Regions from separate parts of the Shinella sp. HY16 genome, predicted to be linked through region 2. Evidence: riboswitches for the same ligand, from Rfam matches in the RefSeq annotation. Region 2 holds a riboswitch; the other holds the start of a gene.
The links. A riboswitch is a leader RNA that binds a small molecule or an ion and turns the genes downstream of it on or off. The one in region 2 is predicted to bind FMN.
Positions count from the first base shown of each region.

Region 1: linked by a shared signal. The riboswitch ahead of ribB (3,4-dihydroxy-2-butanone-4-phosphate synthase) and the one ahead of K0P03_RS11860 (6,7-dimethyl-8-ribityllumazine synthase) in region 2 are both predicted to bind FMN.

Region 1 is NZ_JAHYXL010000006.1:24,533-33,543, reverse strand. It holds gene folD (bifunctional methylenetetrahydrofolate dehydrogenase/methenyltetrahydrofolate cyclohydrolase FolD) at 1-868, shown strand, start outside; gene purU (formyltetrahydrofolate deformylase) at 889-1,785, shown strand; gene K0P03_RS31840 (D-serine ammonia-lyase) at 1,925-3,256, shown strand; gene ribB (3,4-dihydroxy-2-butanone-4-phosphate synthase) at 3,318-3,953, opposite strand; FMN riboswitch at 4,044-4,190, opposite strand; gene K0P03_RS31830 (SDR family oxidoreductase) at 4,258-5,046, opposite strand; gene K0P03_RS31825 (sugar ABC transporter ATP-binding protein) at 5,061-6,548, opposite strand; gene K0P03_RS31820 (substrate-binding domain-containing protein) at 6,568-7,500, opposite strand; gene K0P03_RS31815 (ABC transporter permease) at 7,619-8,593, opposite strand; gene K0P03_RS31810 (transketolase) at 8,803-9,011, shown strand, end outside.
Region 2 is NZ_JAHYXL010000001.1:2,364,246-2,373,256, reverse strand. It holds gene K0P03_RS11865 (LuxR family transcriptional regulator) at 1-801, shown strand, start outside; gene K0P03_RS11860 (6,7-dimethyl-8-ribityllumazine synthase) at 1,136-1,612, opposite strand; FMN riboswitch at 1,704-1,853, opposite strand; gene K0P03_RS11855 (ABC transporter ATP-binding protein) at 1,978-3,039, opposite strand; gene K0P03_RS11850 (ABC transporter permease) at 3,049-3,831, opposite strand; gene K0P03_RS11845 (ABC transporter permease) at 3,828-4,718, opposite strand; gene K0P03_RS11840 (ABC transporter substrate-binding protein) at 4,802-5,908, opposite strand; gene K0P03_RS11835 (MurR/RpiR family transcriptional regulator) at 6,009-6,887, opposite strand; gene K0P03_RS11830 (N-formylglutamate amidohydrolase) at 7,079-7,840, shown strand; gene K0P03_RS11825 (TRAP transporter small permease subunit) at 7,973-8,482, shown strand; gene K0P03_RS11820 (TRAP transporter large permease) at 8,479-9,011, shown strand, end outside.

The DNA.
Region 1 (9,011 bases), on a different contig from region 2:
GATCATCGACGGCAGGATGTTCGCGGCCGGCCTGCTGGACGATGTTGCGGCGAAAGTTGCCCGGCTGAAGACTGCCACCGGCACCGTGCCGGGGCTCGCCGTGGTGCTCGTCGGCAGCGATCCCGCCAGCGCCGTCTATGTCGGCTCGAAACATCGCCAGACGGCCGCCGCCGGCATGAATTCCTTCAAGCACGAACTTCCGGCCGACACGACGCAGGACGAACTGATGGCGCTCATCGGCCGGCTCAACGTCGATCCTGCCGTGCACGGCATCCTCGTCCAGCTACCCCTGCCCGCTCATCTCGACGCCAACGCCATTATCCAGGGCATCAACCCTGACAAGGATGTCGACGGCTTCCACGTTTCCAATGCAGGACGCCTTTCCACGGGCCAGTCGGCGCTGGTGCCCTGCACTCCGCTCGGCTGCCTCATGCTGCTGAAAGATCGGCTCGGCGGCGACCTTTCCGGCCTGCATGCCGTGGTGGTCGGCAAGTCGAACATCGTCGGCAAGCCGATGGCGCAGCTGCTGCTTTCGGAAAACTGCACGGTGACGATCGCCCATTCGCGCACGCGGAACACCCCGGAGCTCTGCCGCGCCGCGGATATTCTCGTCGTCGCAGCCGGGCGGCCGGGCCTCGTGCGCGGCGACTGGATCAAGCCGGGCGCCACCGTCATCGACGTCGGCATCAACCGGGTGGAGATCGACGGCAAGTCGCGCATCGTCGGCGATGTCGCCTTCGAGGAGGCCCGCCGTGCCGCCGGCGCGATCACGCCCGTTCCGGGCGGCGTCGGACCCATGACCATCGCCTGCCTGCTTTCCAACACGCTCACGGCCTTCAGCCGCCAGCACTCCGTCGCCATCGACTGATCGACCCGAAAGGATCGCCAATGTCCGCTCTTTCCAACCGCTATGCCCTGCGCGTCGCCTGCCCCTCGATCCGCGGCGTGACCGCGGCCATCGCGACCTACCTCTCCGCCAACGGCTGCAACATCTCCGACAGCGCCCAGTTCGACGACAAGAGCACCGGCCGCTACTTCATGCGCGTCAGCTTCCAATCCGAAGAGGGCCGCACGCTGGAAGACCTGCGCGAGGGCTTTGCCGAGATTGCCGCAACCTATCAGGCGGATGCCGAATTCTTCGACGAGACGACCAAGCGCAAGGTCGTCCTGATGGTCTCGCGCTTCGGCCATTGCCTCAACGACCTGCTCTACCGCTGGCGCATCGGCGCCCTGCCGATCGACATCGTCGGCGTCATCTCCAACCATTTCGATTACCAGAAGGTGGTCGTGAACCACGATATTCCCTTCCACCACATCAAGGTGACGAGGGAGAACAAACCGGAGGCCGAGGCCGAGCAGATGCGCGTCGTCGAGGAGACGGGCGCCGAGCTCATCGTGCTCGCCCGCTATATGCAGGTGCTCTCGGACGAGATGTGCCGGACCATGTCGGGCCGGATCATCAACATCCACCACTCCTTCCTCCCGTCCTTCAAGGGCGCCAACCCTTACAAACAGGCCTTCGAGCGCGGCGTGAAGCTGATCGGCGCGACCTCGCACTACGTAACCGCCGACCTTGACGAAGGCCCGATCATCGAGCAGGACACGGTGCGCGTGACGCATGCCCAGAGCGCCGAAGACTATGTCAGCCTCGGCCGCGACGTGGAGAGCCAGGTGCTCGCCCGCGCCATCCACGCCCATATCCACGGTCGCGTCTTCCTCAATGGCAACCGGACCATCGTCTTCCCGCCCTCGCCGGGCTCCTATGCCTCCGAGCGCATGGGATAGGGTCCACCACTGCGGCCCATGAAAGACATCGCCGCCGGCGCACGCCTTGCCAGGCCGTTGTCGCCGCGGCTATCGCAACGCCCCGAAGACCGGCAAGCCAATGGCGCGGCGCGCGCCTTCCCCGACGCAGGATCACGACATGGCCATCCACCTTCCTGATAATCCCGCCCGTTCCGATGTGCTGGCGGGACGCCCGACGCTCTGGACGAACCCGCACTACACCGAAAACGCAATCGCGGATGCGACGCTTCCCGTGCAGCCATCGGATGTGGACGAGGCGCAGGAAAACTGGCGGCGGCTGGCGCCGCTACTGGAAACCTGCTTTCCCGACCTGAAGGCAACGCGGGGCGAAATCCGCTCCGATCTCGTGCCGCTGGAGGCCATGCGCAAGGCGCTGGACTATGACGACGCGCAATTCGGCACCCTTCTCGTCAAGGCGGACAGCGCCCTTCCCGTCGCCGGGTCGATCAAGGCGCGCGGCGGCGTCTACGAGGTCTTCCTGTTTGCCGAACTGTTGGCCCGGCGCGAGGGTCTGCTGATGGCGGATGAAGACATCCGGCGCCTTGCCGCGCCGGACGCGAAAGCCTTCTTTTCCCGCTACACCATCGCCGTCGGCAGCACCGGCAATCTCGGGCTCAGCGTGGGCGTCGCGGCCCGCGCCCTCGGCTTCAGGGCGACGGTGCATATGTCCGCCGATGCCAAGGCCTGGAAGGTGGAACGGCTGACGCGGCTCGGCGTCGAGGTTGTCCGGCACGATGCCGACTATACGACCGCGGTGGAAAATGCCCGCATCGCCGCCGAGAGTGACCCGACGATCTATTTCGTCGACGATGAGCAATCCCGGCACCTTTTCCTCGGCTACAGCGTCGCCGCGCTGGAACTCGCCGAACAGCTTCAGGCCCGCGGCATCGTCGTCGATGCCGACCATCCGCTGTTCCTCTACCTGCCCTGCGGCATCGGCGGCGCACCGGGCGGCGTCGCCTATGGTGCAAAGAAGGTCTTCGGGGACAATGTGCACTGCTTCTTCGTGGAGCCGGTTCAGTCGCCCTGTGCGCTGGTCCATCTCATGAGCGGTTCCGAAGATCTTGTCTCGGTCTACGATGTCGGCCTGACCAACAGAACGGAAGCGGACGGCATGGCCGTCGCCCGCATGTCGGCCTTCGTCGCCACCGTCATGCGCCGCATGCTGGCCGGCATCTTCACCGTCGACGACGCATCCCTCTTCCGCTGGCTCCTCAGCGCCCACCAAAGCCAGAACCTGCGCCTCGAACCCTCCGCCGCCGCCGGCTTTGCCGGCCCGGATTTCATCGTGAAACATCCGGCGGGCAAGGACTTCTGCGCATATCAGCGGATCGGCGACCATCTAACCGGGGCCACCCACATCATCTGGACCACGGGCGGCGCCTTCGTGCCGGAGGAGCAGTTCCAGACCTTCCTGCACACCGCGAACGACATCGCCGCAACGGATTGACGGAACTGCCACGCCCATGCCGCCGAACTCACGCGCAGCGGCATGGTCCTTGACCTGATCGTTATGCGGCGACGGCAGGCATGTTGCCGTCACGGGCGGCGACATGGGCGATGAGATCCTCGATGCTGATCAACGGCAGCTGGTGGATGGCCGCGAAATCGATCAGTTCGGGCAGACGGGCCATCGTGCCATCATCGTTGGCAACCTCGCAGATCACGCCCGACGGGCTCCTGCCGGCAAGGCGCGCGAGATCGACCGCAGCTTCCGTGTGGCCCGGACGGCCGCGCACCCCACGCGGATGCGCGCGCAGGGGAAAGATGTGGCCCGGACGGGCGAAGTCTTCCGACCGGCTCGCGGGGTCCATGAGCGCCTTGACGGTTGCCGCGCGATCGGCGGCCGAAATTCCGGTCGTCGTGGCGGGAAGGTAATCGACGGAGACGGTGAAGGCCGTATGAAGATATTCCGTGTTCTGCGGAACCATCAGCGGGATGTCGAGCGCATCGAGCCGCTCGCCTTCCATCGCCACGCAGATCAGCCCGCGGGCGTGTTTCATCATGAAGGCGATCGCCTCCGGGGTCACCGCATCCGCGGCCACGATGATATCGCCCTCGTTTTCCCGGTTTTCGTCATCCACGACGACAATCATGCCGCCGCGCGCAAAGGCCGCGATTGCGTCTTCAATTTTCGAGAGTGCCATTTCATTGCCTTTCAAGGGTTGCCGATGCCGGCGTTTCAATCCCTTGGGCGAACAGGCCCGCGACCGCCCGGGTGAAGGACGGTTCCGCAGACATGTCCTCTTCCATCCGGACTGTGACCGTCGGCCCCGGCATCGCACCGGATCTGCTGACCTTCCGCGTCAACGGAAGCGCTCGCGGGCTCCCGGATCGCTCCGGATACCGCCGGTGGGGAGTTTCACCCCGCCCTGAGAACAGGCGTAAATAGGGAATTCTGGTGGAGGAATGCAAGGGCCGGCATCGCCGGCCGCGCAGAATTCCCGACGGCTACCAGCAGCAGAAGCCGCCGTCGACGAGGAGGTCGACGCCGGTGACGAAGCTCGCGGCCTCCGAGAGGAGGAAGACGGCCGGGCCGACCATCTCGTCGACAGCTGCCATGCGCTGCATCGGCGTCTGTTCCTCGAAGAGTTTCGTCTGGTGCACCATTTCCGGCCGGGTGTTCATCGGCGTCGCGGTGTAGCCCGGGCTGATCGTGTTGACGCGGATGCCGCGGCCGACCCATTCCATCGCCATCGACTTGGTCATGTGGATGACGCCGGCCTTGGAGGCATTGTAGTGGCACTGGCTGAGGCCGCGGTTGACGATGACACCGGACATCGAGGCGATATTGACGATCGCGCCGCGGCCGGTCTTCAACATGGCACGGGCTTCGGCCTGGCAGGAGAGGAAAACGCCCTTCAGGTTGATGTCCATCATCGTCTGGAACTGGTCTTCCGCCATCTCCTCCGCCGGATTGGCGTTGGCGATGCCGGCCGCATTGACGGCGAGCGTCAGGGAGCCGAGTTCCGCTTCGGTGCGGGCGACCGCCTCGGCGAGCGCCGCGCCGCTGGTGACATCGGCGGCGATCTGGATGCTGCGGCGTCCGGCCCGGGCGATGAAGTCGGCCGTCCGGGCGAGGCCGTCGTCGGTGCGCCGGTCGAGCAGCGCGACATCGGCGCCGCACTGGGCGAGGCCGATGGCGATGCGCTGGCCGATGCCGCTGCCGGCGCCGGTCACGAAGGCGACATTGCCGGAGAGATCGAACAGTTTCGGCGCGTTGAGCGTGATGTCGGACATGAATGCTTCCTTGTTCAAATCGTTGCCAGTTCCATGACCGAGACGTCGTTCGCGTCCTCGCGGTTCAGGATGCCGGCCTGCTTGCCCTGGGCCATGACCATGATGCGGCTGGACACGCCGAGCACCTCTTCGAGGTCGGAACTGACCACGATGACGGCGACGCCCTCCCGCGCAAGGTCCATGATGAGATCGTAGATCGACGAGCGGGCGCCGACGTCGATGCCGCGCGTCGGTTCGTCCAGCACCACCACCTGCGGCTTGCGCGCCAGCCATTTGGCCAGCACCACCTTCTGCTGGTTGCCGCCGGAGAGTTCACCGGCATTCTGTCCGCCGCGGCCCTTCACGCCGAATTTCTTGATGTAATCCTCGGCGAATTCGCGAATGCGGCGGGTGGAGAGCCAGCCGCTGCGCGCGATCTCGCCGAGGTTGGCATAGCCGATATTTTCCGCGATCGAATGGTCGAGCACCACGCCCTGCAGCTTGCGATCCTCCGGCACGAGGACGATGCCGTTGCGGATCGCATCGATCGGCGAGCGCGGCGTCACCGGCTTGCCATGCAAAAACACGTCGCCGGCAGAAATCGGATCGGCGCCGGTGATGGCACGCACAAGCTCGGTGCGGCCGGCGCCCATCAGCCCGGCAATGCCGAAAACCTCGCCCCTGCGGACGGCGAAACTGATGTCACGAAAGGCTTTGGTCGGTGAGGATAGGCTGCGCACCTCCAGCGTCACCTCCTCCGTCGGCACGGGGAGCGCGGGGAACATGCGCTCCAGCGAGCGGCCGACCATGGCCTCGACGATCGTGCGGATCGGCACGTCGCCGCTGTCGAATTCCTGCACCTTGGCGCCGTCGCGCATGACGACGATACGATCGGTGATCTGGCGGATTTCCTCCAGCCGGTGCGAGATGTAGATGATGCCGACGCCTTCGGATTTCAGCCGCTCGATCTGCCGGAAGAGGGCCTGCGTCTCCTCGCCGCCGAGCGCCGCGGTCGGCTCGTCGAGGATGAGCAGGCGCGCATTGAGCGTCAGCGCCTTGGCGATTTCGATGAGTTGCTGTTTTCCGGTCGAAAGCCCTTCGACGAGGCGATCAGGCGAAACGTCGAGGCCAAGGCGCTGGAGGCCGGCGCGCGCCTTGTCCTCCATCGTCTTGCGGTCGAGCCGGCCGGATGTCATGGGATAGCGGCCGACGAAGACGTTCTCGGCAATGGACAGCTTCGGCAGCAGCTTCAGTTCCTGGTGAATCATGCCGACCCCCTCGTCCATGGCGGCGCGGGGATTTGCGGGGGCATAGGGCTTGCCGAGCCAGGTCATCTCTCCGGCGGAGGGTTGAACGGTACCGGAAATGATGTTCGACAAGGTCGATTTCCCGGCACCGTTCTCGCCGAGCAGCGCCACGACCTCTCCCGGATGGATGTCGAGATCGACACCGTGAAGAACCTTGATCGGACCGTAGGATTTCTGAATCCCGCGGAGCGACAGGATGGGAGAGCGGGTCGTCATGGCGCTGCTGCCTTTGCGGTTACGGGTGGCTCTTGACGAATTCCGGCGCATTCTCGCAGGTCGTCAGCACGGCATTCGGCGTCTGGCGCTCCTCGACCTTCTGGCCTGCGGCGACGGCGAGCGCGGATTCGACAGCGAGAACGCCCATCTTCTGCGTGCTCTGCGTCGCAGTGGCTATGAACGGGCCCTTGCACTTGGCGAGGTATTCGAGGGCCGAGACGTCGCCGTCATAGCCGCCGATGATCACCTTGTCCGAGAGGTTGGCGACGTCGACCGCCTTGGCGGCACCCATGGCGAGACCGTCGGCCTGGCCGAAGATGATCGTGATGTCCGGGTTGGCCTGCAGCATGTTCTGCGCGATCGTGAAACCTTCGTCGGCCGACCACATGTTGCTCCACTGCTGGTCGATCAACTCGACACCCTTGGCCTCATCGATAGCGCGCTTGCAGCCGGTGAAGCGGTCGACTTCCGGTGTCGTGCCCTTCTGGCCGTGAATGATCGCCATCTTACCCGCGCCACCGGCCTTGCCGATGATGTACTTGCAGACTTCATAGGCGGATTCGACGCTCTCGCCGGCGATGAACGTATCACCCGGCGCGCCCTCGGGCGTACGGTCGACGTTGATGACGGGAATGCCGGCCTCGCGGGCAAGGCGGGTCGGCACGGCGGCGGCGGCAGCGCCCGCCGGAATGTAGATGAAGGCGTTGATGTCCTGCGTCATCAGGTCCTGCACCTGGCTGACCTGGGTGTTGGTGTCGTTCTTGGCATCGACCACGACGACTTCGATACCCTTTTCCTTGGCATGTTTCTCGACGCCGAGCTTGATCTGGTTGAAGAAGTCGGCCTGCAGGTTCGGCACGGCAAGGCCGATCTTCTTGACCTCGGCGGCGGTTGCGGGAAGTGCGAGCACGGACACGGCGCTCGCCGCGATCAGCATTTTGGACAGTTTCATGGTTTCTCCTCCGGGTTGCCCGGCAGCCCCCGCCCCTGCAGGAAGCCGCCTTCCTTTTGCCGGCCCGCACCATTGCGGGCCGTTTTCGCCTCCCCGCCGGCAGCGGGGGTGAACGGTCCTACTTGCGCTTGCGGTAGGTCTCGGCCGTCACGGCGAGCACGATGACGGCGCCGATGATGACCTGCTGCATGAAGGGCGAGACGCTGAGCAGGTTGAGACCGTTGCGCAGCACGCCGATGATGAGGACGCCGATGATGGTGCCGCCGATGCCGCCCGTGCCGCCCGAAAGCGAAGTGCCGCCGATGACGACCGCCGCGATGGCGTCGAGTTCATAGGAGACGCCCGAGGAAGGCTGCACGGAGTCGAGCCGGGCGGCGAGCACCATGCCCGAGAGGCCGGCAAGGAAGCTGCACACGACATAGACGAGCACGGTGGCGCGCTGGACATTGATGCCGGCAAGACGCGCGACTTCGGCATTGCCGCCGATGGCGTAGAGCACGCGCCCACCATGGCGGTAGCGCTGGTAGAGAAGGCCGACGATGAAGACGACGATCATCACGGCGACGGTGAGCGTCAGGAAGCCGCCGAAGCGCACGATGGCCATCATGTTGAACCAGGCCGGAAAGCCGATGATCTGCTGGCCGTCGGTGATCATGTTGGCAAGGCCGCGGGTGATCGACATCATGGCGAGCGTCGCGATGAAGGCCGGCACGTTGAAGCGCGTGATCAGAAGCCCGGCGATCAGGCCGTTCAAGGCGGCCGCCGCCAGCGCCAGCGGAATGGCAAGCCCCATCGGCACGCCGGCGACGACGTTGAGATAACCCAGCACCATCATGGCGAGCGCCATGACCGAGCCGACCGCAAGGTCGATGCCACCGATCAGGATGACCATCGTCATGCCGACGGCCATGACGCCGAGCACCGTGATCTGGTCCAGAACGTTGAGGAAGTTGCGTACCGACAGGAACTTGTCCGTCGCAAAGGTGAGAAAGAGGCACAGCACGATGAGGCCGATCAGCGGCCCCGTGGCGCCGCGCAGCGACGGCAGCATCACGCCTGCGAAGCCCTGTCTTTCCTTCACATCCGCCACCATGAGCACTCCTCCCGGCCGTTCTCGGTCTTGCGTTTTCTCTGCAGCATAAATATTCATTAGTGTGTGTAAATTCGTATCGCATCCCGTTGGAGTGTGTCAAGGCGCCCTTCCCGAATTTTTTAGAACTCACTGATGGAATTTTTCCTTGACTTGCAGACCACTCGTGCAAATATATCTATCAATGTATATTTATTCATCATGAGGATTTCATGCATCCGAACGATCTCGACCGTATCGCTCGCCAGATCCGCCTTCGCGATCTGCAAGCGGTGTTTGAAGCAGGCGCAGGCCATATCGGTGGGGAAATGTCCGCCATCGACATCCTGACGGCGCTTTATTTTCGCATCCTCAACGTTTCGCCGGACGAGCCGAAGCGGCCGGATCGCGACCGGTTCGTGCTGTCGAAGGGACATGTGGC
Region 2 (9,011 bases):
TTCACGGCACTTTTTCACACGCTTGCGGACTGGACCGGTGCGCCGGAAAACGCCGACCGGCAGACCAGCGACCGGCAGACCGGCGAGACCCTGCTTGCGATGATGCGGGCCCTGGTGCGTTTCGACGACATCGTCATCTTCGCCTATCACGAGAAGGCGCGGCCGATCGATCTCTTCAGCACCTTCGATGCGGATGACCACCACGTCTTCGTAACGCTCTACCAGGCCGGACCCTACCTGCTCGATCCGTTCTACCGCACGACACGGGCCGGCCGCGCCGGCATCTTCCGCATGCGGGAGCTGGCGCCGGACCGGTTCTTCTCGAGCGAGTATTTCCGCACCTATTATTCGCAGACGCGGCTTGCCGAAGAGCTCGGCTTCTTCGTTCCGGTGGAAGGTGGCGTGACCGTTGTGGTCTCGCTGATGCGGCGGGAGAAGACCGGTGTCTTTCCGGTGCAGGAATTTGCGCTGCTCAGCGATACCGAACCCTTCGTCGCCGCCCTCGTGCGGCGCGCCTGGAGTGGCCTTGGCGAGCGCTTTGCAGAAACGGGGCAGGGACGAGGCCGCCGGAGCGAACCGGTGAGCGCGGCCGACCGGGTGTGGCGCAAGCTGAACCTGACGGATCGCGAGGCCTCGATCATCGAACTCGTCCTGCAGGGGCACTCGTCGGAATCGATCGGCCTGAAGCTCGATATCTCCACCGGCACGGTGAAAGTCCATCGCCGCAACGTCTACCGCAAACTCGGCATCTCCTCGCAGATCCAGCTGCTGTCGATCTATCTGAAGAACCTTCAGGGGTAGACGGGGCGGCAGGCATGTCGACTGGAAAGAGCAGAGGCGGTTCTCCTCCCTCCGTCGTCCTCGGGCTTGACCTGAGGATCCGTGCCGCTGGTGGGGCGTGGATTGCAGTTCGAACCCGACCATGACGAAGAGGTTAGGGAGAAGGGCGCAGGCGTGCGAAGGAAAACATAGTGACTGGGGTGACCGTGGCGCTTTCAGGGGGGCGACGGGCATGCAGGGCGTGATGGGGGTAGCCCACGCAAAAGGCCCGGCATGGCTGCCGGGCCCCGTCTAGTCTTTTCAACGGTTTGCGGGCCCGTCCTGACAGATCGATTCCGCGCCTTCAAACTTTGATTCAGGCGACCGTCGCCAGCGCCACCTGCGCCCGGGCATCGATGATCTGCCGGGCCGCGTTGGCGGCTTCCTTGCCCTTGATGACGAAATGGTCGCGGAAGAAGGCGATGTGGGCGTCCGATTCCTGGAAATTGTGCGGCGTCAGCACGGCCGAGAGCACCGGCACGTTGGTGTCGAGCCCGACGCGCACGATCGCGTCCACCACGGTGCCGGCGACGAAATCGTGGCGGTAGATGCCGCCATCGACGACGAGGGCGACGCCGAGAATGGCGGAGTAACGGCCCGTGCGGGCGAGAAGCTGGGCATGCAGCGGGATTTCGAGGGCGCCGGGCACGTCGATGATATCGACCTCTTCGGCGCGGCCGCCGAGCGCGGTCCATTCGGCGACGAAGGAATCGACCGCCTGATCGACGATGCCGGCGTGCCAGCGGGCACGGATGACGGCGATGCGGGCGGAGGGGGTGGCATTCACATTCATGTCTAGGCCTTTCAAGGGTTGAGCCATTTTGCAACGGTCCCCTTGGGCGAACACGCAGGACGCGGCCCACCAGTGACGGCGGGTTTCTCCTGCTTGCTCTCTTCCATCCGGACTGTGACCGTCGGCTCCGGCATCGCACCGGATCTGCTGACCCTTCCGTTTTGCGGAAGGCGCTTGCGGGCTCCGGGTTTTGACGCCCGATACCGCCGGTGGGGAGTTTCGCCCCGCCCTGAGAACGGGTGAAGACTAACCGGCGAGCGCCCGCAGATCAAACCCGCGGGCGACGCAAAAGACGCAAATCACGACAGATTTTTCCAAAGCGTGGCCGAAGCTTGGAAAAGTGCTTCACGGCCGCGCCGGACTGCTCAGTCGCGGATGACCAGGAGATCGCCGGCCGTGAAGCGCAGCGTGACCGTGTCGCCGACGGTCGGCGGCACGAGGCCCGGGCTGTTGAACATGTCGAAGGAGATGACGCTGCCGCCGACCTTCATGCGGGTGCGGATGACCGAGCCGAGGAAGTTCGAGGAGACGACCTCGCCCGTCAGCGCCGTGTCGCCCTTGGCATCGGGCGCGATGGAGCCGGCTTCCGGGCGCAGTGCCAGCGAGACGGTGTCGCCGGCCTTCGCATTGCCGAGCGGCTCGCGCAGCGTCACGCCCTGATCGCCGATCGAGACGCGGTTGGCGGCGGGGTCGACGACTTTCGCCTCGATGAGGTTCAGCGTGCCGACAAAACTGGCGACGAAGCGGGTTGCCGGCCGGTTGTAGATATCGGCCGGTTTGCCGATCTGGTCCGCCTTGCCGGCATTCATCACGACGATGCGGTCGGAGATCGACAGGGCTTCTTCCTGGTCATGGGTGACGAAGACCGTGGTGATGCCGAGCTGCTGCTGGATCTGCCGGATTTCCTCGCGCAGCGACACGCGGATCTTGGCGTCGAGGGCGGAGAGCGGTTCGTCGAGCAGGAGAACCTGGGGCTTGGGCGCCAGCGCGCGGGCGAGCGCCACACGCTGCTGCTGGCCGCCGGACATCTGGTAGGGGTAGCGGTCGGCGAGATGGTCGAGCTTGATCAGCCCGAGCATTTCCTTGACGCGGGCGTCGATCTCCGCCTTGGGCCGGCCGGCGACCTTGAGGCCGAAGGCGACGTTTTCCGCGACGTTCATGTTCGGGAAGAGGGCGTAGGCCTGGAACACCATGCCGATGTTGCGCTGGTTGGGACGCAGGTTCACCTGGCTCTTGCCATCGATGGTGATCGCCCCGCCCGACGGCGTCTCGAAGCCGGCGATCATGCGCAGCACGGTGGTCTTGCCGCAGCCCGACGGGCCGAGGAACGAGACGAACTCGCCCTTTTCGATCGACATGTTGAAATCCTTGACGACCTGAACGGGGCCGAAGGACTTCTGGAGGCTGGTAAGAGTGAGAAAGCTCATGGAAAATCCTTAAGTCGCGCTCTGCGCGCCCTTCTGGAAACGGGAAACAAGCTGGATCAGGCCGAGGCAGCCCCAGGTCAGCGCGAAGGACATCACCGCAAGCGCCGCCGGCTCGTAGGCGCGATTGGCGCCGAGAAGCTGCATGTACGGGCCGAAAGCCGGGCGGTTGAGCAGGGCGGCCATGGTGAACTCGCCGATGACGATGGCGAAGGTCAGGAACGCGCCCGACAGCACGGCGACCAGAACGTTCGGCAGGATGATCTTGGCGAGGATCGTCGTCCAGCCGGCGCCGAGGCTCTGCGCGGCCTCCGTCAGCGTGGCGATGTCGATGGAGCGAAGGCCCGTATCGACGGAGCGATACATGTAGGGCAGCGCCAGCGTCGCATAGCCGAACATCAGGAGGATGTTCGTGCCGGTGATCGAACCCGTCAGCGGCAGCCAGCTCGAGGTGTTGTAGAGCCTGATATAGCCGAAGACGATGACGATGGCCGGGATGACCAGCGGCAAGAGCGTGATGAACTCGATATAGGGACGAAGGCCCGGCAGCTTCAGGCGCACCCAGTAGGCGGTCGGTACCACCAGCAGCACGCCGAAGACGATGGTCGCGAGCGCCATCAGGATCGAATAGGTGAAGGTCTCCTGGAAGCGCGGATCGCCGAGCACGACGGCATAGGCATCCAGCGAATAGACGCCGCGGCGCATCTTCAGCGAGAAGTTGGTCATGCCGAGGAGCGGCAGGATGAAATAGAGCAGCCCGAAGATGAGGGCGCCCCAGGCCCAGAACTTCTTCATTTCAGCCACCTTTCACTGCGGGCGCGCAGCCAGATGTAGATCGTGTTGGCGATGCCCGTCACGACGATCATGCCGAAGGCGAGGGCGTAACCGAGATGCGGATTGCCGAGCACGTCGCCGCGGATCTGCGCGAAAAGCAGGATCGGCACGATGGAGAGCGAGGAGCCCGTAAGCGCGATGGCGGTGGCCACGGCCCCGAAGGCGTTGGCGAAGAGCAGCGCCAGCGTGCCGAGGAAGGAGGGCAGCAGGATCGGGAAGGCGACCATGCGCCAGTACTGCGCGTTCGTCGCACCAAGGATCTGCGCCGCCTCCCGCCATTCACGCTTCAGACCGTCGAGCGCAGGCGTGATGATGAGGATCATCAGCGGGATCTGGAAGAAGAGATAGGTGACCGTGAGACCCCAGAAGGACAGGATGTTGAAGCCGAGGGCGCGCAGGTCGATGCCGAGCTGGGTCTTCAGGAACACCGTCAGGAGACCGACGGGGCCGAGCGTCGCAAGGAAGGCGAAGGCGAGCGGCACGCCGGCGAAGTTGGAGGCGACGCCGGAAAAGGTCAGCAGCGGGCCGCGGATCCATTTCGGCAGGCCGCCGAGCACCGCGGCGGCCGCGACGGAAAAGCCGATCAGGCAGCCGAGCAGGGCGGAGGCGATGGAGATCTTGATCGAGATCCAGTAGGCCGAGAGGATGGATGTGGTGAACAGGCCCCGGATGTTGTCCAGGGTGAAGCTGCCGTCCGGCGTCTGAAAGGCGCCGATGACGATGCGCATCGTCGGCATGATCAGGAACAACAGGACGAAGATCGCGAACGGCACGGCGCCGAGCCAGTGCAGCGGGAGGCGGAAGGGCGCCCGCGCGGGCGGCGGTGCGGCTGAGCTGTCTGATGACATTAAGGTGGCCTCAAAGGGTTGCCGTCATTGGCATACCGCAATCGTCGCCCCGGCCTTGCAGCCGGGGCGACGGGGGATGTCGTTTACTGCACGTTCGCGCCGACGACGCTGTCCCAGGCGCCGGTCACGGCAGCCTTGTTGGCATCGACTTCCTCGAGCGTCGGGAAGTAGGCCTTTTCATAGGATTCTGCCGGCGGCAGGGCGTCGATCAGGTCCTGCGGAACCTTGCCGGCCTTGACCATGGCGTTGAAGCGTGCCGGATGGCAATAGCCCTTCAGCCAGCCGAGCTGACCTTCGTCGGAGTACAGGTGCTCCATCCACAGCTTGGCGGCGTTCGGGTGCGGCGCATAGGCCGAGATGCCCTGAACGTAGACGCCGGCGAGAACGCCCGTCGCGGGAACGACGACTTCCGTCGGCGGGTTGCCGTTGAGGGTCTTGGCCCAGCCGAGCGCGTTGTAGTCCCAGGCAATCACGATCGGGGTGGAACCCTGTGCCAGCGTGCCGGACTTGCCGATAACAGGGACGAAGTTGCCAGCCTTGTTCATTTCGGCGAAGTAGGCAAGGCCTGCCTCACCGGCTTCCTTGCCGGACTTTGCACCCTTGCCGAGACCGGCGGCGAGAACGCCGAGGATAGCCTGGTTGGACGCACGCGGGTCGCCGGCGAGCGCGACCTGACCGGCATATTCCGGCTTCAGGAGGTCGGCCCAGTCCTTCGGCGTGTTGGCGACGAGGTCCTTGTTCACGAGAAGGGACATCACGCCGTAATAGTCGCCGTACCAGTAGCCTTCGGCGTCCTTGATGGTGTCCGGGATTTCGTCCCAGGTGGAGACCTTGTAGGGCTGCAGCAGGCCTTCGGCCTTGGCCGACGGGCCGAAGGCGAGACCGACGTCGATCACGTCGGGCGACTGCGGGCCCTTGTTGTCCTTGTTGGCCTTGATGGCTTCGATTTCGTCAGCCGAACCGGCATCCGGGTTCAGTTCGTTGACCTGGATTTCCGGATACTTTGCCTTGAAGGAGGCGATGACGTCACCATAACCGCACCAGTCGTGCGGCAGTGCGATCGTCGTCAGCATGCCTTCCTTCTTCGCCGCTTCGATGAGCTCGGCGCTCGGCTCGGCGAAGGCGAGCGAGGGAATGGCAATTGCCAGCGCGGTGGAGAGCGAAAGCAGACGTTTCGTATGTGACATCACGGGTGTTCTCCTTTTGTGAGTCAGTCAACTTCGGCGAAGCTGATACTGGCGGCAGATGAAGCTTATGTGACAGTTTTATTTCGTTTTTTTCTGATGTCTATCAGGTCTTGCCGGGAACCTCCGACCGGGGTTTGCGAAAAAGCCGGCTGGCCTCGAAGAGGCCCTCCAGCGTTTTCATTCGGCCGCTGGTTTCCTCCCAGCCCGAACTCTGGACGGCTTCGATCAGCGCCTCCACGATGAACAGCGTCACGACGGACGAGTCCCAGGCGGAAGGCACCTCGATATGCACGCGAAAGACCTTCGCCGCGACCTTGGCGACGGGCGAAGCCCACTGGTCGGTGAAGAGAACGATTTCCACGCCGCGCTCGCGGGCGGCGCGGCCGAGCGTCTCCATCTCCTGCTCGTAGCGGCGGATATCGAAGATGACGAGCACGTCGCCGGCCTTCATGTTCAGCACATAATGCGGCCAGGAACTGGGATTGGCGGCGATCTGCGTGACGTTCGGGCGGATGACCTGGAGATGGGTGAAGAGGTAGTCGGCGAGCGCCTTCGTGATGCGCCCACCGATGATGTAGATGCTGCGCTGGCGATCGGCGAGGAGGGCGGCGGCACTGTCGAATTCGGCGGTTTCCACCTGCGAGAGCGTCTGGCGCAGGTTGGTCATGATCGCGTCGGCGAAGCGGTTGAGGATGTGCGTGCCCGGTGCCTTGGTCGCCCAGCGGTCGTGTTTGCTGATCGGGTTCGACAGGGTGGCTTCCAGCTCGTGGTGGAGGCGTGCCTGGAAATCCGGGAAGCCCCGGAAACCGAGCTTCTGCACCATGCGGGCGACGGTCGGCGTCGACACGCCGGCGTTTTCCGCCACCGTGGTGATGCTGCCGAGGCCGGAGACGGGATAGTTGTCGAGCAGCGACGTGGCCAGCTGCTTTTCGGCGCGGGTCAACGCATCGAAATGGGCACTGATCACATCCGACACCGTCATGGATGCTTGGTTGAGCGTCAAATTGTTCCCCTGCGCTTCGGTCTTTGCCGAAGTTTCGGAAATAAAGCGCGCTGTCACAATTCGAGTCAAATGTTTTTTTGAAGAGATTTTTTCAATACCCCGTTGACAGCGGCCAGACTGTGAAGAATTCTCTTCATTAACGATAAGAGCCGGTCGAGGGGATCAGGCTAATGGGAATTCTGACTGGAGAAGAGGGCGACCCCGTCGCCCTGGAGAATAGTATTGCCCGCGGCCCGGTCATCCTGGTCTGTGAGCATGCTTCCCGCCTGCTTCCGAAGGCGCTCGGCACGCTCGGCCTGCCCGAGGAGGCGCTTGAAAGCCATATCGCCTGGGATCCCGGTGCGCTTGCCGTGTCGCGCCTCATTGCCGAACGTCTCGATGCGGCCCTGGTTTTCCAGCGGTTCTCCCGCCTCGTCTACGATTGCAACCGCCCGCCGGAATCGCCGGCCGCCATGCCCGAAAAGAGCGAGGTTTTCGCGGTTCCCGGCAATGCCGGCCTCGATCAGGCGGCGCGCGATGCCCGAACGCAAGCGCTCTACCTGCCATTCCGGGAAAAGCTCGCCGGTCTGGTGAAGAGCCGGATCGGGGAGGGCAGGGCGCCCGTCATCGTGACCATGCACAGTTTCACGCCGGTCTATTTCGGCAAGCCGCGCGCGGTCGAGATCGGCATCCTGCACGACGCCGACACGCGCCTTGCCGATGCCATGCTCAACGCGGCCGGCAGCGCTGGCCCCTACAATATCCGTCGCAACGAGCCGTATGGGCCGGAAGACGGCGTGACGCATACGCTCAAGGAGCACGGCCTTTCCAACGGCCTTGCCAACGTGATGATCGAGGTCCGCAACGACCTCATAAAAGACGAAGCCGGCCAACGGGTCGTGGCCGACTATCTGGCGGGACTGCTCGAAAAGAGCCTTCCCGTGATCCAATAAAAAGACCCGGGGAACGACATCCGTGGAGACGGAGAAGAACACGAACAGGAGAGGCCAAGCGGATGCTTGTGTTGCTACAAAAGGGGTATGGCCCGGTTGAGAAAACCGCCGCCGTCGGCGGAGGCAGGGGCCATGCCTGATTTCATCAAGCGCTATGTTCGCTTCGTCGACACGTTCAACCGGCGTGTCGGCCTTTTTGCGATGTATCTGATTTTCGCGATGTTCGCGATCCTGTTGTATTCCTCTGTCTCGAAGGCATTCCACCTGCCGGCGAGCTGGACGCTGGAATCGGCGCAATTCACCATGGCCGCCTACTATATGCTCGGCGGCGCCTTCGCCATGCAGACCGGCGACCATGTGCGCATGGACCTTTTCTACAGCAATTGGTCCGTCCGCAAACGTGCGGTCTTCGATACGGTCACGGCGGTCGCCCTGATCATCTTCCTCGGCTTCATGCTCTACGGTGGCATTACCAGCACGACCTATGCCATCCAGTTCAAGGAAAAGAGTTTTTCGGCCTGGGCACCCTATATGGCGCCGATCAAGATCATCATGACCTTCGGCATCGTGATGATGCTCGCACAGGCCAGCTCTTCGCTCTTCAAGGATATCGCTGAATTGCGGGGAAGGCCGATCGCATGAGCTATGAATTCATCGCAATCACGATGTTCGCCGGCATGATGGTGCTGCTGCTCACCGGGCAGCGGGTCTTCGCCGTCATCGGCTTCGTCGGCGTCGTCGCAGCCTTCCTGCTGTGGGGCACGGGCGGCTCGGAAATGGGCTTCGCCTCGGCCATGAAGCTCGTCAAATGGTATCCGATGCTGACGGTGCCGATGTTCGTCTTCATGGGCTACATGCTCTCGGAATCGGGTATCGCCGAGGACCTCTACAAGGCGTTCCACGTCTGGATGGGATCGATCAACGGCGGCCTGGCGCTCGGTACGATCGGCCTCATGGTCATCATCTCCGCCATGAACGGCCTTTCGGTCGCCGGCATGGCGATCGGCGCCACGATCGCGCTGCCGGAGCTGCTGCGCCGCGGCTACGACAAGGTGATGACGACGGGTGTGGTGCAGGGCGGCTCGACGCTCGGCATCCTGATCCCGCCGAGCATCGTGCTCGTGCTCTACGGCATGATCGCCCGCGTTCCGGTCGGTCAGCTCTGGCTCGC